3 regions of the Streptomyces sp. BBFR102 genome follow, and region 1 is predicted to be linked to each of the others. Evidence: riboswitches for the same ligand, from Rfam matches in the RefSeq annotation. Region 1 holds a riboswitch; each other region holds the start of a gene.
The links. Region 1 has a riboswitch for cyclic di-AMP ahead of ACSLIC_RS09065 (NlpC/P60 family protein). Riboswitches for the same ligand answer to the same signal wherever they lie in the genome.
Positions count from the first base shown of each region.

Region 2: another riboswitch for cyclic di-AMP. It lies ahead of ACSLIC_RS16745 (transglycosylase family protein); the one in region 1 lies ahead of ACSLIC_RS09065 (NlpC/P60 family protein).
Region 3: another riboswitch for cyclic di-AMP. It lies ahead of ACSLIC_RS01540 (C40 family peptidase); the one in region 1 lies ahead of ACSLIC_RS09065 (NlpC/P60 family protein).

Region 1 is NZ_CP195757.1:2,033,374-2,036,638, reverse strand. It holds gene ACSLIC_RS09075 (hypothetical protein) at 1-41, shown strand, start outside; gene ACSLIC_RS09070 (hypothetical protein) at 89-442, shown strand; gene ACSLIC_RS09065 (NlpC/P60 family protein) at 553-1,728, opposite strand; cyclic di-AMP (ydaO/yuaA leader) riboswitch at 1,737-1,916, opposite strand; gene pcrA (DNA helicase PcrA) at 2,211-3,265, shown strand, end outside.
Region 2 is NZ_CP195757.1:3,723,044-3,726,308, reverse strand. It holds gene eno (phosphopyruvate hydratase) at 1-674, opposite strand, end outside; gene ACSLIC_RS16745 (transglycosylase family protein) at 1,152-1,838, opposite strand; cyclic di-AMP (ydaO/yuaA leader) riboswitch at 1,844-2,033, opposite strand; gene ACSLIC_RS16740 (transglycosylase family protein) at 2,209-3,192, opposite strand.
Region 3 is NZ_CP195757.1:334,957-338,221, forward strand. It holds gene ACSLIC_RS01535 (ATP-dependent Clp protease proteolytic subunit) at 89-700, shown strand; cyclic di-AMP (ydaO/yuaA leader) riboswitch at 1,367-1,537, shown strand; gene ACSLIC_RS01540 (C40 family peptidase) at 1,541-2,014, shown strand; gene ACSLIC_RS01545 (ATP-binding protein) at 2,064-2,495, opposite strand; gene ACSLIC_RS01550 (helix-turn-helix domain-containing protein) at 2,747-3,265, shown strand, end outside.

The sequences.
Region 1 (3,265 bases):
GTGGGCCCCTGCCCGTGGACCACCGCCGTCTCGGCGGGTAGGACCCTGGTGCGCCGGGGGTGCCGGGGGCCTCGTTAGGGTGCGAGCCATGGACGTTCTCATCAATGTGTTCGTCGGCCTGCACATCATCGGCATCGCCGCACTCCTGGGTGGCTTCCTCACCCAGATGAAGGCGATCGGTGCGGGTACGGCCCGCTTCATCCCCGCCATGCTCCACGGCGCCCTCACCATGCTCGTGACCGGCATCATCCTGGTCGGTCTGCGCGAGATGGACGGCGGCACCCTCAACCACATGAAGATCGGCATCAAGCTGCTGGTCCTCATCGTGATCCTCGCCCTGGTCTACGTGAAACGCGACGACGAGAAGGTCGGCAAGGGCGTCTTCGCCGCCGTCGGCGGCCTGACCGTCCTCAACATCTTCATCGCCACCGTCTGGACCTGACCCCGCCGCCCACCGGGCACCGCGCGGGCCGCTGCACACACGGCGAAGGCCGGGTTCCCCCACCGTCGAGCGACGGGGAGGAGCCCGGCCTTCGCCGTCGCGCGGGCCGGTCAGGCCGGCCGCACCACGCTGTGGATCGGCATGTAGTAGATCGACTCGACCCGGACATCGGCGCCGGGCTTCGGGGCGTGGATCATCTCGCCGCCGCCGATGTAGATGCCGACGTGGCTGATGTCGTCGTAGAAGAAGACCAGGTCACCGGGTTGGGCGGCGTCCACGGAGACCTTCTGGCCGACGCCGACCTGGTCCCAGGTGGTGCGCGGCAGCGAGATGCCGGCGGTCTTCCAGGCGGCCTGGGTGAGGCCGGAGCAGTCGAAGGAGTCGGGGCCGGCCGCGCCCCACACGTACGGCTTGCCCATCTGGGCGCGGGCGAAGGCGATGACCTTCCCGGCCTTGGCCGCGTACGAGGAGTCGGGTGCCGTGGAGCCGCCGCCGGAGCCGGTGCCCGTGCCGGAACCCGACCCGGAGCCCGAGCCGGACTCCTCGCGCTCCTTCTCCTCGGCCGCCTCCCGGGCCTCGCGCTCGGCCGCCTCCTCCGCGGCGCGCTCCTTCGCCTTGCGCTCCGCCGCGGCCTGCTTCCTCCGCTCGATCTCGGCGAGCCGGGCCTTCTCCTCGGCGGTCAGCTCGGAGAGCAGGGTGCGGGCCTCGGTGAGCTTGCCCTGCACCTCGCGCTTGCTGTCCTTGAGGGCGCGCTGCGACTCGGTGAGGCTCTCCAGCTGGCGTGCGGCCTTGGCGCGTTCGCGGCCCGCCTCGGCCTGCTGGGCCTGGTAGTCGTCGATGACCACCTTCTGGCGCTGGGTGAGGCGGTTCATCAGCTGGCTCTGGTCGAACCAGCTCTGCGGGTCGTCGGCGAGCAGCAGGGTGGCGGTCTCGGAGAGGCCGCCGCTGCGGTACTGGGCGGCGGCGAAGGCACCCAGCTCGCCACGGGCAGCGTTCAGCTTGTCGGCCCGCTCGGCGACGCCGTCCAGCAGCTTGTCGACCTCGGCGCGCTGGGTCCGGGTCCGCTCCTGGGCCGCGTTGTACTTCTGGGTCGCCGTGCCGGCCTCGCGGTAGAGCCGGTCCACCTTGTTCTGCACCTCCTCCAGGGAGGGCTTGGCCGCCGGCCGTTGCGGGGCCGCCTGCGCGGTCTGCGACAGCAGGGCCACCGAGGTGAGGGCGGCGGTGGTGAGGCCGAGGGCACCGGCGGTGCGGTTGCGCGGGGCACGAGGCTTGCGATGCGACGCCAAGACGTGCGACTCCTTCCGTGGACCGCCTGCCGGGTCAGCTGTCGGGTTCGGGCGGACGGAAGGCTGCCCTACGGTTCCGGACGGGCGGGCCCCGAATACGGGCCTGGTCCGTGGCGGGTACCGATTCACCCCGGTGGTGCGCGGTGGGTCCCCGGCTCCGGGGCCCGTGGGGGGGGCGTACCGGATTCGGCAGGGGGCGGTGCGCTCCGGCGCGAGTCGCCGGTGGGGGACGAACCGACCCGGCCAGCACGCTAGCCAACTCGTGTGGTGCCTGTGAAGGTTGATGTGCGATATGCCCGATACGTTTTCGTTATCTTGTCGGTGAACGGTCGAAAGGCGGGCTCGGACGGTCACCGCGGTGACCTGGCGCACATCGTCTGGAGCCGCACCCGTGTCCGGTACGTCACGTTCTCCGCGGCCAGGGCTCCGGTCCCAGGAAGGCCGGCCCGGTTGTCGGCGGGGCGGCCTAGACTCGGTAGGCGATGAGCAGCCTCTTTGACGACAGCTTCCTGGCCGACCTCCAGTCCTCGGCGCCCTCCGCCCGGCTCGGGGACGAGCCGCCGCCCCCGCCCGAGGAGGAGGCGCCGGAGGAGATCCCCGCCGACCTGTTCGGCGGGAAGTTCGACGCGCCCGCGGACCGGGACGCCTACTACCGGGACGGCGCCCCCCGTCCCGCAGTCGACCCGGCCGCCCTGCTCGACGGACTCAACGACGAGCAGCGTGCCGCCGTCGTCCACAGCGGGTCGCCGCTGCTCATCGTGGCCGGAGCCGGTTCCGGCAAGACCCGGGTCCTCACCCACCGCATCGCCCACCTGCTCGGCGAGCGCGGCGTGCACCCCGGCCAGATCCTCGCGATCACCTTCACCAACAAGGCCGCGGGCGAGATGAAGGAGCGCGTCGAGGAACTGGTCGGCCCGCGCGCGGGCGCCATGTGGGTCTCCACCTTCCACAGCGCCTGCGTGCGCATCCTGCGCCGCGAGTCGAAGCACCTCGGCTTCACCTCGTCGTTCTCGATCTACGACGCGGCCGACTCCAAGCGGCTGATGGCCCTGGTCTGCCGCGACCTCGACCTCGACCCGAAGCGCTTCCCGCCGAAGGCGTTCACGGCCAAGGTCTCGAACCTGAAGAACGAGCTGGTCGACCCGGAGGACTTCGCGGCCCGGGCGGCCGACGGGTTCGAGAAGACGCTGGCGCAGGCGTACACGATGTACCAGTCGCGGCTGCGCGAGGCCAACGCGCTGGACTTCGACGACATCATCATGACGACGGTCCACCTGCTCCAGGCGTTCCCGGAGGTCGCCGACCACTACCGGCGCCGCTTCCGGCACGTCCTGGTCGACGAGTACCAGGACACCAACCACGCCCAGTACTCCCTGATCAGGGAGTTGGTCGGCACCCCGGCCGACCGCCCGGCGGACGTCCCCGAGGGGGCCGAGTCCGACCACGACCCGCTCCACCCGGCCCCCGAACCGGCCGAGCTGTGCGTGGTGGGCGACGCCGACCAGTCGATCTACGCCTTCCGCGGCGCCACCATCCG
Region 2 (3,265 bases), 1.7 Mb from region 1:
AGGATGAGGTCGAGGGCGGCGCGGTTGGAGTCGAGGTTCGGGGCGAAGCCGCCCTCGTCGCCGAGGCCGGTGGCCAGGCCCTTGCTCTTCAGGACCTTCTTCAGCGTGTGGTAGACCTCGGTGCCCCAGCGCAGGGCCTCGGAGAAGGACTCCGCGCCGATCGGGGCGATCATGAACTCCTGGATGTCCACGTTGGAGTCGGCGTGCGAGCCGCCGTTCAGGATGTTCATCATCGGCACCGGGAGCAGGTGCGCGTTGGGGCCGCCGAGGTAGCGGAAGAGCGGCAGGTCGCTGGCCTCGGAGGCGGCGTGGGCGACGGCGAGGGAGACGCCGAGGATGGCGTTGGCGCCGAGCGAGCCCTTGTTGTCGGTGGCGTCCAGGTCGAACATGGCCTGGTCGATGAGGCGCTGCTCGGTGGCGTCGTAGCCGACGAGCTCCGGGCCGATCTGCTCGATGACGGCGAGGACGGCCTTCTCGACACCCTTGCCCTGGTAGCGGTTGGGGTCACCGTCACGCAGTTCGATGGCCTCGAAGGCTCCGGTGGAGGCGCCGGACGGCACGGCCGCGCGGCCGGTGCTGCCGTCGTCGAGGCCGACCTCGACCTCGACGGTGGGGTTGCCTCGGGAGTCCAGGATTTCCCGGGCTACGACGACGTCGATGGACGGCACGAGCATCTCCTTCTGGGATGTGACGCGGGTCGGCCTTCGGTCGGCCGTTCGCTCCAGAGCCTATCCGGCGGCCGGCCCCATTCCGGCGTCGCGCCCGGACGCCGGGACGAAAAGAGCCCCGTACGGGGCGAAACCGTACGCGACCGCCCATTCCTACTTACCGGTAACGACCGCGGCCGGGCGACGGGGAGGGAAACGGGGAAGCCCCGTCCCGACGCGCTGAGGGGGGAGTCACGCATCGGGACGGGGCTGTCGGTGGGGGGCGGGGTCAGTCCCTCACCCCGCAGACCCGTGGGGGGGGGAGCGCCGGGGGCGGGGAGGCCCGTGGGGAGCCTTCTCACCCCGCCTCCCGGGAGCGGCTTCGGGAGCCGAAGGGGCGCGTCGTCGCCCAGACGCCCGTCGCGCGCGGGCCGCGAGGCGGTTGAGCACGTCGGGCGGCTCGGCGACGACACCCAGCACCCCGGGGGCGAGCGAAGCGCGCGATCAGGAGAGGTGGAGCTGCTGGCCCGGGAAGATCAGGTCGGCGTCCTCGACGATGTCCTTGTTCAGCTCGAAGAGCTTCTTCCAGCCGCCGTCGACGTTCTCGTCCTTCGCGATCTGGCTGAGGGTGTCGCCCTTGACGACCTCGTACTCGCCGTCACCCTTGGCGACAGTCTCGCCGGTGGGGGTCTCGACGGTCTCCTCGGCCGGGGCGGTCCGCTGCTCGCTGCGGTCGGCGCGCGGCTCGGGGCGCTCGGGGGCGGCCTGCTCGGCCGGCTCCTCGGCGGGCTTCTCGGCCTCGGCGCCGCCGCCGTTGTACGCGGCGTTGCTCAGGCCGGTGCCGCAGTTGGGCCAGGCGCCCTTGCCCTGGCCGGCCAGGACCTTCTCGGCCACGGCTATCTGCTGCTCCTTGGTGGCCTGGTGGGCGCTGGAGGCGTAGGCGGTGCCACCGAAGGCGGCCCAGGTGGAGGGCGTGAACTGGAGCCCGCCGTAGAAGCCGTTGCCGGTGTTGATGGACCAGTTGCCGCCGGACTCGCACTGGGCGACGGCGTCCCACTCGGAGGCCGTGGCGGCGGAGGCCGAGCCGGTCGCGACGAGCGGCGCGGCGACGGCGAGGCCGGCGACACCGGCGAGCGACAGGATGCGGGTGACCTTGGAGGGACGGCGGTGCTTGGCCTTGTTGGTCAGCATGAAGGGAATCTCCTCACCGACGCCTACGAGGTGAGCTGTCGGGTTCGGGCCGGATGAGTGCCCGGCCGCGCGTCCCTGTCCGGAACGCGCGGCTTCACCCCGAGCCGCCCCGGCCACCCGCCCCGCTGGGGAGCGAACGGCCGGTGCGGCGGCAAACCTTGGGTCCCCCGCTCCTGTCTACGGCGCTTGCGCGACGACTGTCCCAGGCGGCCGTCGACAGGATTCGGCGTAACGACCGCTGGAGCCCGCCAGTGGCGAGCGGCACGACCGTAAGCACGGCCGACGGCAGATTCCAAAGACGATCAGGGGGTCTGAGATCCATGTCTCACTTCCCCCGATTCGGACATTCCCGCCCGAACTGGCGCCCGATTCAGTCCTTTTCGGCCTTCGGGTCCGATCCGAGATCAAGGGCCTGACCGGGCAGGATGCGGTCCGCGTCGTCGCCGACGACCTCCTTGTTCGCCTCGTACAGCGCGGGCCATCCGCCGTCCACCTCGTGGAGCCAGGCGATGACGGAGAGGCTGTCGCCCTCCTTCACGGTGTACGAGCCGGAAGCGTCGGGCGCGTCGCCGCGCTCCCCCCGCGAGGCGTGCCGCCCGGAGCCCTCGCGCCCCTCACCGGAGCCCGGCTCGGCCTCGGCGCCGCCCCGGTGGCGTCCGCCGCCGGAGTCCTCCCCCTCGCCGGGGGTCGCGGAGGGGGTGTCCGAGGGGGTCCCGGCGCGGTCGCCACGTCCCTCCGCGGCCCCCTCTCCGGGGATCGGGGTCGGCGAACCCTCAGGGATGGAGGTCGGCTCGGCGGAGGGGGTGGACGACTTCCCGTCACCCTTCTCCCCCTTCTCCTCCTTGTCGGCCTTGTCCTCGTTGTCTGCGTCGGACCCCTCGCCGCCCTTGCCGTCCTCCTGCTCGGCGGGCGAGGTCGGGGAGGCGGAGGGGGTGCCGCTGTCGCCGGGGACGCCCGGGTTCACCTCGGCGGTGCCGCCGCCCTGCTGGAGCCCGATCGCGGGGGCGCAGGTGGCCCAGGCGGCGGTGCCCTCGGCGTCGAGGACGCGCTCGGCCACCACGATCTGCTGGGAGCGGCTGGCGAGGTCGGCGGAGGGCGCGTAGCTGAGGCCGCCGTGGCGCTCCCAGAGTTCCTGGGTGACCTGGAGGCCGCCGTAGTAGCCGTTGCCGGCGTTGGCGCTCCAGGCGCCACCGCTCTCGCATTCGGCGAGCCGGTCCCACGTGGCGGTGTCGGCCGCGCTGGCCGAACCGGCGCCGAGCAGGGGGATGGCGATGGCCGAACCGGTCACCCCGGCCGCGACGACGAAGGCGGGAGCCTGTCGGGGGCGTCGGTGACGTCCGTTCCCGGAGAGCATGCGGTTGCCTTTCGCGTGACGACTGCTGACCGGCGCCCCGCTCGGTGGCGGCGGGGCTTCCGGTTGGCGCCGA
Region 3 (3,265 bases), 1.7 Mb from region 1:
TCATAACGTCATGTACGTCCTGTACATTTTTTACAGATGATGCGGCGAACGAGCGCCGCACCGCCGTCCGTGAGATCTGGGGTCCTCCATGCAGCGCGCCACCGCCCGCCACCACCTCCCCGAGTTCACCGAGCGCACCTCACAGGGAACCAGGACGCAGGACCCGTACAGCAAGCTCTTCTCGGAGCGGATCGTCTTCCTCGGCACCCCGGTCGACGACGCCTGCGTCACCGACGTCATGGCCCAGTTCCTCTACCTCGAACACGCCGACCCCGACCGGGACATCCAGCTGTACATCAACTCCCCCGGCGGCTCCTTCAGCGCGATGACGGCGCTCTACGACACCCTCCAGTACGTCCGCTGCGACGTGGCGACCACCTGCCTCGGACAGGCCAACTCGGCGGCGGCCGTCCTGCTCGCCGCCGGCGCTCCGGGCAAGCGGCTGATGCTGCCGGGCTCCCGGGCCGTCATCCGCCAGCCCGCACTGACCGACCCGGTGGAGGGGCAGGTCAGCGACCTGGCCATCGAGGCGGAGGAACTGCTGCGCATGCGCGCCCTGTTGGAGGAACTGCTCGCCCGCCACACCGGCCGCGACCGGGCACGGATCTCCGAGGACATCGAACGGGACCTGCACCTCGACGCCCGGCAGGCGGTGGCGTACGGCCTCGCCGATGAGCTGATCGGCAGCCGCAAGGGCTAGAGGATCCGGCGGATCCTGTGCGGTGTCCGCGACATCCGTGTGTGCCACGGGCCGATCGGGCCGCTGCCGCAGCCGCGCCGTGAACCGGGGCGCCGAGGCTCCGCACAGCCCTGCCCGACGGGTGCGGGGGCGGCGACACCGGAGGCACGCGTCCCACTCCGGGAGACGGCGGGACTGGGTCTCATCAGGACCGGAGCCGGACAGCGGGGGCCGCCGTCGCCGTGCGCCGGGCACGCCCTCCGGACCGGTGGGGCGTCAGCGGAGGGGCCCGTCGCGCTCCCCCGCCCCCGCCGAGCGCCGTTCACCGCGCGGCGGAGCGCACAACCCGCCACACGCCCGGCGCGCCACGCCCGGAACGGCCCGTACGGGCTACCCCCGGACGGTGTATTCCGGGCCCCTCTTCCCGGCCCCTCCGGGTTGCGCACGCGGTCCGCCCCCGTCTACGCGTCGGCCGCTCCGCCGCTGGTCCGGCCCTGCGTCCCGACGTGGACACGCCCGGGCCCCGCACCGTGCCCACTCGAACAGGGCAGGGGAGGCCGAACTCACAAACCGCCCCCTCCTCCCCGAAAACGCCGCCCTCGTACGTGAAGATCCGTCAGGACGACAAGCCCCCGCCGCAGCGGCGGGGCGGTCCGGGCGGACGCCGAGTCCTGCCGCCGTCCGGACGACAGGTCGACACCGAGTGGATCGGCAGGAGTGGAGGACCCAGGCACGACGGGCCCAGGAGACCGGCGACGGACTCCCACGGCCCTTGGGGTGAAGCCGCCGCGGCGGCCGGGCGACTTCGCAGGTCCGAACCCGACAGGTCATCCTTCACAGGCGGCTGACGAAGGGTTACGCATGACTGAGCGCAATCGAGTCCCGTCCCTGCTCTCCCGGGCCGGCGCCGTATCGGCCCTCTCCCTCGCCGCGATGAGCACCACCCTGGTCGCCCCGGGCGCCGCGCCCGAGGCGGCGGCGGCCACCCACGCCGCCAAGGCGCTGCAGATCGCCTCCTCGATGAAGGGCTCGCCCTACCGGTACGGCGCGACAGGCCCCCGCAGCTTCGACTGCTCGGGGCTGACGCTCTACTCGTACAAGAAGGCCGGCAAGAAGCTGCCACGGACGGCCGCGCAGCAGCACAACCGGACCAAACGGATCTCCGCCGCCAGTCGGCGCAAGGGCGACCTGGTCTTCTTCCACTCCGGCGGCCACGTCTACCACGTGGGCCTCTACGCCGGGGGCGGCAAGATCTGGCACTCCCCCAAGAGCGGCGCGGTGGTGCGGCTGGAGAAGATCTGGACCGGCAGCGTGCGGTACGGGCGCGTGAACTGAGCGGCGCCGCCGGCGGCCGGCCCGTACGCCCCGGACGTACGCGTACGGGTCAGCCGCCGACGGTGCCGGGCCAGGGCAGGTCGACGCGGACGGTCTTGCCGCCCTCCGCGGTCGGCACGACGGTGAGCCGGCCGCCCTGCTCGGCGGTGAGCCAGCGGACGATGGCCATGCCCCGGCCGCTGTCCTCCTGGACCGCCGCCTGAAGCCTTCTGGGCCAGCGCGGATGGCTGTCGGTGACGCCGAGTCGCAGCCGCTCGTCCTGGTGGAGCGCCATGGAGACGGTGAAGGTCGGCGAGTGGCCCTGGGTGTGCTGGACGGCGTTGGTGACCAGCTCCGAGATGATCAGGCGGACGGTGTCCGCCGCCTCGGAGTCCGCCGGAAGGCCCCACTCGGAGAGAACGGTCAGGACGTGGGTGCGGGCGGCGGAGACCGAGGCCGGATCGCTCGGCAGAGTGACGGTTGCTTCGTGGTGGTCTGCCATGGCTGCGTCGCCCTTTCCTCGGAGCCGGTCGCGGCCCCGTGGACGGATGAACTCGGGGTGTGGCGGGACCGGTTGCCTCCACGTCAGACTGCCACTGTGTCGTCCGTCACGTGAGCCGATCCCTCAAGATGTGCATATATCTGTCGCTCGATGCGGTGAACTCTGCGACGGGCGACCGCATCCGGCCCCTCCCACGGGTGTGCCATGGGCGGCGTCGCCCGCACCGAAACGGCCACCGGAAGGAGACCCGCATGCGGAACGGACCCGCCGTGCGCCGGCGCAAACTCGGAGCCGAGCTGAAGGCCCTGCGCGGCCGCGCCGGCCTCACCAGCGACCAGGCGGCCGGGCTGCTGGGCTGGCACCAGTCGAAGGTGAGCCGGATCGAGACCGCCCGCAGCGGGGTGAAGCCCGAGGACGTGCGCCGCCTGCTCGACGCCTACGACGTCCGCGAGCCGAGGCTGCGCGAACTGCTGGTGGCGCTGACCGGCACCGAGCGGGACGGGGAGCACCGGCGCTGGTGGCACCGCTACCGGGGCGTGCTGCCCCCGGAGTACCGGGACTTCATCAGCCTGGAGTCGCAGGCGACGCGGATGCGGACACTGGAGACCTCGGTGGTACCGGGGCTGCTCCAGACCCCGCAGTACGCGCGGGCGGTGACCAGGGCCTCCCTGGCAGGGGTGCCTCAGGCGCAGGTGGACGAGTTGGTGGAGGTGCGGCTGGCGCGCCAGGAGGTGCTGCGGGCCGACCGGCCGTTGGAGCTGAGCGCGGTG